3 regions of the uncultured Oceanicoccus sp. genome follow, and region 1 is predicted to be linked to each of the others. Evidence: predicted binding sites of a transcription regulator. Region 1 holds the regulator's gene; each other region holds the start of a gene.
What was found. Region 1 encodes FliA, which starts transcription of late flagellar genes. Its sites were predicted from a motif close to TAAAGTTATNNNNNNNNCGGCCGATANCC; they were not measured.
Positions count from the first base shown of each region.

Region 1 (3,283 bases):
GTTATGGCGACCTGCTAGCTCTCGGGCGCTCAGGCATTGTTCCATTGCCCGCTCTACCAATAGGTCAGTCCAAAAAAACTTTAAAAATCAGGTTATTGGGTCAGACTTTTGTATAGATAGGCTGGGCTTGGTGTACAATAGCACGATGATATGGCGTGGCTGTATAAGGCAGTAGCCAAACAATATGATTAGGAGCAAGTTCAGGTGATGAGTAGTGCTCATTCCGTACAAGTAATTGCTGTTACCGGCGGCAAAGGCGGCGTTGGTAAATCCAATGTCTCGATTAATTTGTCCGTTTGTCTGGCAGCCATGGGGCGCCGAGTGGCTTTGCTGGATGCCGATTTAGGTTTGGCCAATATCGATGTGTTGCTAGGTTTACGCCCGGAGCGTAACCTGGAAGATGTGCTCTCCGGCGAATGTTCTCTAACCGATATTATGCTGACCGGTCCTGGCGGCATTCGTATTATTCCCGCTTCCTCAGGTATTCAGCGTATGACCATGCTGGGCTCCATGGAGCACGCCGGGCTAATTCATGCCTTTAGTGAAATCACCGAACAAATTGATGTGTTAGTCATTGATACGGCGGCCGGAATTTCTGATTCTGTGATTAGTTTTGTTCACGCCTCGCAGGAAGTATTAGTAGTGGTTTGCGATGAACCCTCATCTATCACCGATGCCTATGCGCTGATCAAATTGCTCAATAAAGACTATGGCGTTGACCGTTTTCGGGTTATCGCCAATATGACCCGTTCAACTCAGGAAGGTCGTAATCTCTATAATAAACTTGTCCAAGTGACTGACCGTTTTCTCGAAGTGACTTTGCAGTATGAGGGCAATATTCCTTTTGATGAATCAGTGCGCAAGGCAGTTCAACGCCAACGTCCGGTGGTTGAACTCGTGCCTCGTAGCAAGGCCGCGCTAGCCTATAAACAATTGGCGGAAAAAGTTGATCTTTGGCCCTTGCCCTCAACACCGCGTGGGCATTTAGAATTTTTCGTAGAGCGTTTAGTGCAGGGTGTATCCGGGCAGCAATAATGTCTATGGATGAAAGGCTCGCTATGTATAGCACCGTTGAAAAATCCTCCATGGATGAAGTTGTCGAGCAATATGGCCCATTGGTGAAACGTATTGCCCATCACCTGTTGGCGCGTATGCCAGCCAGCGTTCAAGTTGAAGATCTTATTCAGGCCGGCTTAATCGGCCTGCTGGAAGCTGCTCGCAATTACGATATCAGCAAGGGTGCCAGTTTCGACACTTATGCCGGTATTCGTATCCGTGGCGCAATGATTGACGATGTTCGCCGGGGTGATTGGGCACCCCGTTCCGTACATAGAAATACCCGCCGGATCACCGAAGCTCTTTATAAGGTAGAGAGCCGTGTTGGTCGCGATGCCAGTGATCAGGAGGTGGCCGACGAGTTAGGTGTACCGGTTGATGATTACTATCAAATGTTACAGGACTCTGCGTCGAGCAAATTATTCAGCTATGACGAAATAGTTGGCGATGATGAATACCCTAAACAGCAGCCATCCAGCGCCAGCATCAGCCCGCTGGGCGGCGTTGAACATGAAGCCAGGCGGCAGGCTTTAGCCAAGGCTATCGGCAGTTTGCCAGAGCGAGAGCGTCTTGTATTGGCGCTGTATTACGATGAGGAGCTGAATTTAAAAGAAATTGGTCTGGTTTTGGGAGTCAGTGAGTCTAGGGTTAGCCAAATCCATAGTCAGGCAGCGCTGCGCCTGCGCAGTAAAATGGTCGATTGGCAGCAATCCCCTGATCAATCCGCCTAGGTTCAGCTTAAATTACGGATACCGGCCTATACAGTTTTTCGATTATCGGTCGATAAACTTTAAGTTGCTGTGATAAATAGTTAATTTTGTTATGAAAATCACAATAAAAATGGCGATAAAATCGCCCAATCACTGGATACCACACCATCTGGGTCTAGACTAACTAAATAGCTGATTTGAAAGACTAAAGCCAAAAATTACGCTGGAGATAGCTTTGGATAGAGATATAAAAATTCTTATTGTTGATGATTTTTCAACAATGAGGCGAATTATCAAAAACCTATTGCGAGATTTGGGCTATACCAATACGGCCGAAGCTGATGACGGCCAGACCGCATTGCCGATGCTGCAAAACGGTAATTTCGATTTTTTAGTCACCGATTGGAATATGCCGGGCATGTCCGGTATTGATTTGCTCAAAGCCGTCCGTGCTGACGACCGCCTAAAAGACTTGCCTGTTTTAATGGTAACTGCTGAAGCCAAGCGTGATCAGATTATAGCGGCGGCGCAGGCAGGTATAAACGGATATATAGTCAAACCATTTACGGCGGCTGTATTGAAAGAAAAGATCGAGAAAATTTTTGAGCGTGTTGATGGCTAGCGCTACACCCCGCTAGTGCAATGCAAAGCGAATGATGCAAGGTATTAAACGCAATGTTGGGACAAAATTACCGTAAGCTGTCTGATTTGCATAACTTGCATCACAGTGTTTTTAGCCGGGGAGTGATACGTGTTCGGTGAAGACGAAGAGACACTGCAGGACTTTTTGATTGAAGGCGGGGAAATTCTCGAGCAATTGTCTGAGCAGTTAATTCAACTGGAGCAACAGCCGGACGATAAAGCGCTTCTCAATGCCATTTTTCGTGGATTTCATACGGTAAAAGGTGGCGCCGGTTTTTTACAGCTAAACACACTGGTTGATTGCTGTCATATCATCGAAAACCTTTTTGATAATCTGCGTCATGGTCATTGCGTCGTTACATCAGAGTTAATTGATGTGGTGCTAAAAGCCTTGGACGCACTGAATAAAATGTTTCAGCAACTGCAGCGAGGGGAGAGACCCGACGCTGCTGATCCAGCGCTTTTAGCCAGTCTTACAACCGGATTCAAGAATCAAAAAACTGCATCGGCTATCACTGCCGAAGTCGATATGGCCGATGCTGAATTTGAGCAATTCCTACGAGCCATCACCGGTACTGGTGCGCCGCAAGTGGCAACGCAAGCTACAACTATGACTGCCAATAGTAACAACGATGCAATCACCGATGATGAATTTGAAGCGTTGCTAAACGATTTGCATGGTGACGCTGCTCCTGGTTCGACTAAAGCTACTGAATTTTCTAGTGCGAGCAAGTCGGCGGCCAATATTGCTGTCGTAGCCGATGCCGACAGTGAAATGATTGATGACGATGAGTTCGAAGCCTTGCTGGATCAACTGCATGGTAAGGGCCGAGGGCCAACCACTGCGACAACATCAGCCCCGTCACCCACTAAAC
Region 1 covers NZ_CAXAHB010000014.1:9,839-13,121, forward strand. Annotated here, with positions in the region: gene flhF (flagellar biosynthesis protein FlhF) at 1-18, shown strand, start outside; gene AACP44_RS02785 (MinD/ParA family protein) at 208-1,035, shown strand; gene AACP44_RS02790 (RNA polymerase sigma factor FliA) at 1,041-1,787, shown strand; gene cheY (chemotaxis response regulator CheY) at 2,002-2,388, shown strand; gene AACP44_RS02800 (chemotaxis protein CheA) at 2,518-3,283, shown strand, end outside.

Region 2 (3,283 bases), on a different contig from region 1:
CGGGAATTCCAACTGCGCAATCACCTTGTGCTGCAAATCGATATCCTCGACTTGATCCAGCTGATGCTCTCCCATCAGGATAATCGGGCAGGAACGATCCCACTGCTGTGTTTCTTGCAAACGTTGTTCAAGCGGGGAACCGCCGTTTTCACCAAAAACCAAGGCTTTGATCTGACGGGTGTTTTCCTTGGCCGCATCGCTGTTGGATACTTCTGCCCACTGCTGGCAGGAAAATGTCAGCGGGTTTTCACCTAAAAAATCTAAAATTACCTGCGCATCATGCCGACGCTGGTCATTATCGTCGATAACGATAATATTGTTGTCTTCCCACATGGATTGAAACTCTTGATATCTAACTATCTATCTATGCCAAAAAAGGGATATTTAGTTAAAGTTATTGTTAAAATTGTCAGCTTTTTGACTAAGCACTACTTTAACACGTAAAACGACCTAAATGCGCCAATTATTTTTGACAGGTCAAATTTATGGCGCATAAATTAAGATCTACAGGCTTAAATTGTTAGATTATTTGGCACTTAAGTAGCTAAAATTTCATCTCAACCGATGGCAGTTACCTCTCAATTACCATTTGTTGCAGATTTAAAGCCACTCGGTACGATTGGCATAACCTAGGCTCGCCTGCGGCAATCCGCCCATTGGCTATTGCAGCAGCCCATAACCAAGAATGGCCGGAAAACCGGCCATTGGAACACTGACTCATCAGTTGATCGCGTCTAAGCCTTAAGCAACGTCTTCTGCGATACCATCCCAGCCAGCCTTGATCGTACTCATCAAGGTCATCACTTCATCAACAATCTCTTCACTGCTACCGATATTGGCCGCCAATAAACGGCGCTGTATATAGTCATAAAGATCATCAAGGTTAGCGGCTAGCTCGCCATCGACTTCTTTATTCAAACTATCACGCAAACCGCCAACGATGGTAATTGCCTTGCCAATAGCCTCACCCCTATCGTTGACTGCGCTGCGCTGAATAGCGCCTTTGGCTTGAGCCAAACGCTGTAACACCCCTTCCATTAACATCTGTATCAAGCGATGCGGGGAGGCATCTTCAATACCTGAGTGAGTACTCACCTGCTGATACTGGGCTGAAGCTTTATTGAGCATAAGCGGTAATCCTGTGGTTAATAATGGCGGCCTGAAATATCTCTACTGCTGCTAACTATCGGACGACCATCCAATTACTTTAGCTAAATTTGAATCCTGCTTAGCTTTCCAACCACCGGCAAATAACTGATTATCAATTATTTTCCCTATGCAAAAGGACTTCAAACCAATTCTCTAGGCAGGATATATTTGATAATTACAAGTTTTGAATAAAAAGGTTAAAGATAACTAAAAGTGCGCCGATAGTCTCTCTGAGGACAATTAAAGGAAAACTGACCATGCCACAGATTATTAATACCAATATTGCATCTCTAAATGCTCAGCGCAATCTGGAGATATCGCAAGGGGCCATACAGACCTCGCTAGAACGTCTGTCTACAGGCCTTCGAATCAACACTGCCAAGGACGATGTGGCGGGGTTTGCCATGGTCGATCGATTCACCTCACAAATCCGAGGTCTGAATCAGGCCGCTCGCAACGCCAATGACGGTATCTCGGTATTGCAAGTGGCTGAGGGTGCGATGGGAGAGAGCATCAACATCCTGCAGCGTCTGCGGGAGCTGGCGATCCAAGCTACCAATGGTACTTATACCGTTGCCGATAGAGATAATTTCAACAAAGAGGTTGCTCAACTGCAACAAGAACTTACTCGAATTGCCGATACCACTCAATTCGGCACACAGAGACTGTTAGACGGCTCATTTGGTCAGCAAAGCCTGCAGATCGGTGCGAACGCTGAAGAAACTATTGATATTAATTTAGGTTCAGGTTTTGCTGCTGAGGATAATTCAGGTGGTTTTGCCGTTACTGCTGAAAAGCTAGAGGGCTTTTCAGACAAATCCAGAACAACTAGTTTTACAGCGAACCCAGGTGATTCAATCACCCTGTCTGCTATTGGTGGTAGCTCTAAAACGATCAGCTTAACTGATGGTATTAGCGCCAGAGATCTGGCCACAGCCTATAATGGACTGGCCGAACTCTCTGGCGTTAAGGCGACTACGGAAATAAATATTGGCAATTTCCCAACCTCAGCCGGGGATGTTATTAGTATCATGGTGGGTAAAATTACCTTTAGTGCCACTGCGTCAAGTGGCAACTCGTCAGCTGATATAGCCACAAAGTTGCTAACAGATCTTGAGCAAAAAGGTGGTCCTCCCACCGGTGTGACCATCACTGCCGATGGTAGTGGTGGTCTTGATATCATTGATACGGACGGTGACAATCTGGCATATGAACTGGACCTCACTAGCAGTAGCAAGATAACTATAAACGACGTTGAATTTGGAGGTGGAGGTGATTTTGAAATTACTCTAATCCATACAGGTAGTTTGGATTTCACCAATGCAGTTAGCACTCGAGACATTGAGCTAGAATTTGCTGGCATTGTTAGCGGTGGCGCTATTACTTTAGGTGACCCGTTAAGCGTCGCTTCTATCGATTTATCTACGGCAGAAGGCGCCCAGCAGGCCATAGGTATAACCGATGCCGCGATCACCACCATCAATAATAGCCGGGCCGACATAGCTGCGATACAAAACCGGCTTGAATCAACCATTTCGAACTTAAGCAATATTTCCGAGAATATCTCTGCAGCACGCTCCCAGATACAGGATGCTGATTTTGCCGAAGAAACAGCCAACTTGACCCGTAACCAGATTCTACAGCAAGCAGGTATTTCGATACTGTCACAGGCTAATGCGCTTCCGCAGCAAATTCTGGCTTTATTGCAGTAGCATTAGCAATCAGTAGCCCACGGATGCAAAGGTAAATAACTATGCTTAACAACATTGTTGATAGTCTGCAGGCGACGATAACCGCCCAAACTGCCAAGCCAATGCCATCTACCTCAGCTGAATTGGCACAAGCTGAACAGACTGAAGTCGTTGACCCGCAGCAACTGCAAGAAACTGCCAGCAAACTGACTGACTATTTTCACAACTTACAACGAACGCTATCTTTTAGTGTTTCAGATGAAACTGGGGCTATCGTCATTCAAGTTTACGATTCTGAAACGGAAGAGTTAATTCGAGAAATACCAACGGAGGAAAGCATTAAACTGGCAGCCTTTATGGAGCAACATAACACCAGCCTATTTCTAGACGAGCAAGCTTAAGTCACATAAAGAGGGCTGACATCAACCGGCCATCTGATTGAC
Region 2 covers NZ_CAXAHB010000059.1:2,889-6,171, reverse strand. Annotated here, with positions in the region: gene AACP44_RS07055 (sigma-54 dependent transcriptional regulator) at 1-333, opposite strand, end outside; gene fliS (flagellar export chaperone FliS) at 742-1,128, opposite strand; gene AACP44_RS07045 (flagellin) at 1,407-2,861, shown strand; gene AACP44_RS07040 (flagellar protein FlaG) at 2,903-3,241, shown strand.
Region 2: a site for FliA is predicted at 1,348-1,376, ahead of AACP44_RS07045 (flagellin). Genes of this name have one in related genera too.

Region 3 (3,283 bases), on a different contig from region 1:
TATTGAGCTATGGGTAGGTAGCCAGCATAGTTGGTGGCAGGAATTGGCAGCGCAGTATGATTTGGCGGTGTTTCAACAGCGGGGTGAAAATTTAGGCGAGCGTATGTCCTTTGCACTGGAAAGTGCGCTGCAACGGTCTGCACAGGTAGTGATTGTGGGTACAGACTGTCCGGCCATTTCACCGCAGTATTTGCAGCAGGCTTTTGATGGGATCGAGCAGCATGGCATAGTTATCGGCCCTGCCGATGATGGCGGTTATGTATTGCTAGGCTTAAACCAACCTTTGCCGATACTGTTTAATAAGATACCTTGGGGTAGTGCGGATGTGTTTGCTACCACCGTTGCCCGGTTGCAACAGGCGCAGCTTCATTGGTTTGAGTTGGAGTCACTGATGGATATCGATCGGCCGGAAGACTTTATTAAATTGCAGCAACAAAGGCCTGATTTAACAGACGATCTTGGTATTTAATCTGGTTAATCAAGCGCTGGTAATGGGACGGCCAGCGGTTGTGGTTTTTGCATCGCCTTTGCTAGTGTAAAGTTTATTTCGATTGTTCTGGCCATATAATAAATCCAGCATTTGACCAACCACCAAGCGGGTACGTTTGGCAATTCGCTGATTGATTTCATTAAGGTTCTGACACTGTTTCCAGTCTTCGGCAAGTTGGCGCCAAGCCTTGGCAACGGCCGGTGCTTGTATATCGGCGGCCTCTAGAGTGGACTGCTCGTTATGATAACCGGCGGCAGTTAGCAGTTGTTGGCGGGTATTGGCGTGGCCTTCCAAAATGGTTAGCATCGGTTGCTTTTCGCCGATGATATTTTGAAATTCTTCGTAATTGCGTTGTTCCAGCGCTTTGCGCTCTCGCTGCAATAGATCGAGCAGTTTTGTGGTAGCCGGAATATCGTATTCGAAAGTGGCCTCAATATCTGACCATAGAGTGTTATTAGGAGACGCTGTCATTGCTGGTTACCTTTGATCGTTAGTAATGATGTGTAGCTGGTTTCTACAACTGATTAACACCCTGCCCAAGGCGTGTTAACCAGAGCTGCTTTAAAGCCCTTAGAGCAGTGCGTCTAAATTCAATATCTTATCGGCCAGCTCCAGCTTGTCGACTTGGTGTTCAGCATTTTCAAGCGCGGCTTTAATCTTTTCGACACGGTCGAGATTAACCTCTGGCAGGCTGTTTATTTTATCAGTCATGCTCTGCAAGGTTTTAGCTTCAGGGCTTAGTTGCACACTATCGCCTTGTTCAGCGTTGCCAATAGTGGGATTTGAGGTGGCCGAAGCGGTCGATTCAGTGGCTTTTTTAGCGCCCTGATCGGTCGCTGTTCTAACACTGGGCTGGCTTCCCAAGTCGTTGATATCTCTAACCATTTTTAACATCCATTACTGTTGCGCAGTGCGCTTTTGGGCAGTATTTACTAACGATCATAGTTAACATCGGCAATACGGCTGAAAACTTTAGCATAAACGGGTAGCTAAACCCTACTGATCGCTTGATATCCCCTATTTTAATTACCCAAATTGATCTTTTTTACAACTGAATCACCACCTGCCCCGGGCCGCTGACTCTGGCTTCCACCACACGTTTCGATTGATTGTTACGAACGCTGATTTGTTGGCCCTTATGACCATCCATCAGCGCAACGCCGGTGATTTTGACCACCAGCCCACCGGAGCGAGCGCTCATTTGCACCTGTTCACCTTTTTTGATCAGTAGCGGCGGTTCCAGATCATTAGTCAACACCACCTTATCGGCTCTGATTGACCGTTTTGCTTGCATACCTGTTACAGCTTCCATGGCTGAAAAATAGACGCCATTTAACTGGCTAATATTCATTTCACGCATTTCAAGCTCGTTACGGGTCAGTTCGTCACCCTTGGCGATGGGAGCAATCGTGGTGACAATAGGGCGGAATAAATCGACATCGACAGGAACATATAAAGACCAGTTATTTTCTTCGTTGCAGCTGACGCGAATATTGATACGGCCAATATTATTACGGGAGTTAAGCTCGGCTTCGAGTGGCTGTGGGCAGTCTTTCATCGCCAGTCTGGTATCCAGATGACTAATGGCATATTCAATACGCACGTTGTTGCCATAATCGTCAGCCAGCTTAACGACATAGTCGTCCATAAAAACGCTGACACGCGCTTTGATCTGCTCTGCACCGATATTGCCATAAGCCATACTGCTAAGCGGACAGCCTAGGACACTAAACACTAGAAAAAAAATACGCACTTTCATTATCTTGCCCTGTGCCTGTTCAAGTTGAGGCTGCTTTTCCACTGCTTGCCAATAGCCTGTCGGCTAAATGCCAGATCGCAATAGACGTTAATACTGATCGACGAAAAACTGTCGGTAGATACCTTTATCGTGATAAGTAGCAATAACTATGCCTTTAACGGCACTCTGTTAGGTTATTGCGGTATCGACGCAATTAATAAGCTTGGAGAGGTAGGGTGGCTGTCTAAAGCGATTGCCGCCCATTGCCACATCCGTGCAAAAAGCGGAAAAGCCTTGCCGTTATCTCGCTGATAAAAACCTAAAAGCTATTATTATCAATAACTTACAACTCTGGCATGCCCTTTGCTCTAACTTGTTTGAGCTTCCTTTAAATCAGTTTCAGGCAAGGCAACGATGGCAATCAGTTTCGAAAACGCATTGGGTATTCACGAACAGGCACTCCATCTTCGCGCCAAGCGCGCAGAAGTGTTGGCCAACAACCTGACCAATGCCGACACGCCGGGATTTAAAGCCCGTGATATTGATTTTAAAAGCATCCTTAAGGGGCAAATGAGTATTGGCAGTCAACCTATGGTCGCGACCAACAGCCGTCACTTTGGTGCTGGCGCTACCGCTCTGGTCAGTCCTGAGTTGTTATACCGCAATCCACTGCAGCCTTCACTCGATGGTAATACCGTCGAAGAACAGGTTGAGATGAGTCGCTTTGCTCAAAACACCTTAGATTTTCAGGCCAGCTTGCAAATGCTCAATGGCAAATTCAAAGGGCTTAAAAACGCCATTAAAGGAGATATTTAATGTCGCTGAATAATGTTTTTGATATTGCTGGCATGGGTATGTCAGCCCAAAGTATTCGCCTGAATACCACGGCTAGTAATCTGGCTAATGCGCAATCCGCTGACAGTAATACCAGTCAGGTATACCGTGCCCGTCATCCGGTTTTCGAAACAATGCGCACAGATATGCTCAATAACAATGATATGTCGATGACATCAATCACTGACGATGCCGCAGTGGGTGTACGCGTTAGCGGTATT
Region 3 covers NZ_CAXAHB010000091.1:2,100-5,382, forward strand. Annotated here, with positions in the region: gene AACP44_RS08220 (TIGR04282 family arsenosugar biosynthesis glycosyltransferase) at 1-469, shown strand, start outside; gene AACP44_RS08225 (flagellar protein FlgN) at 479-961, opposite strand; gene flgM (flagellar biosynthesis anti-sigma factor FlgM) at 1,061-1,375, opposite strand; gene flgA (flagellar basal body P-ring formation chaperone FlgA) at 1,536-2,291, opposite strand; gene flgB (flagellar basal body rod protein FlgB) at 2,643-3,044, shown strand; gene flgC (flagellar basal body rod protein FlgC) at 3,044-3,283, shown strand, end outside.
Region 3: a site for FliA is predicted at 1,437-1,465, ahead of flgM (flagellar biosynthesis anti-sigma factor FlgM). Genes of this name have one in related genera too.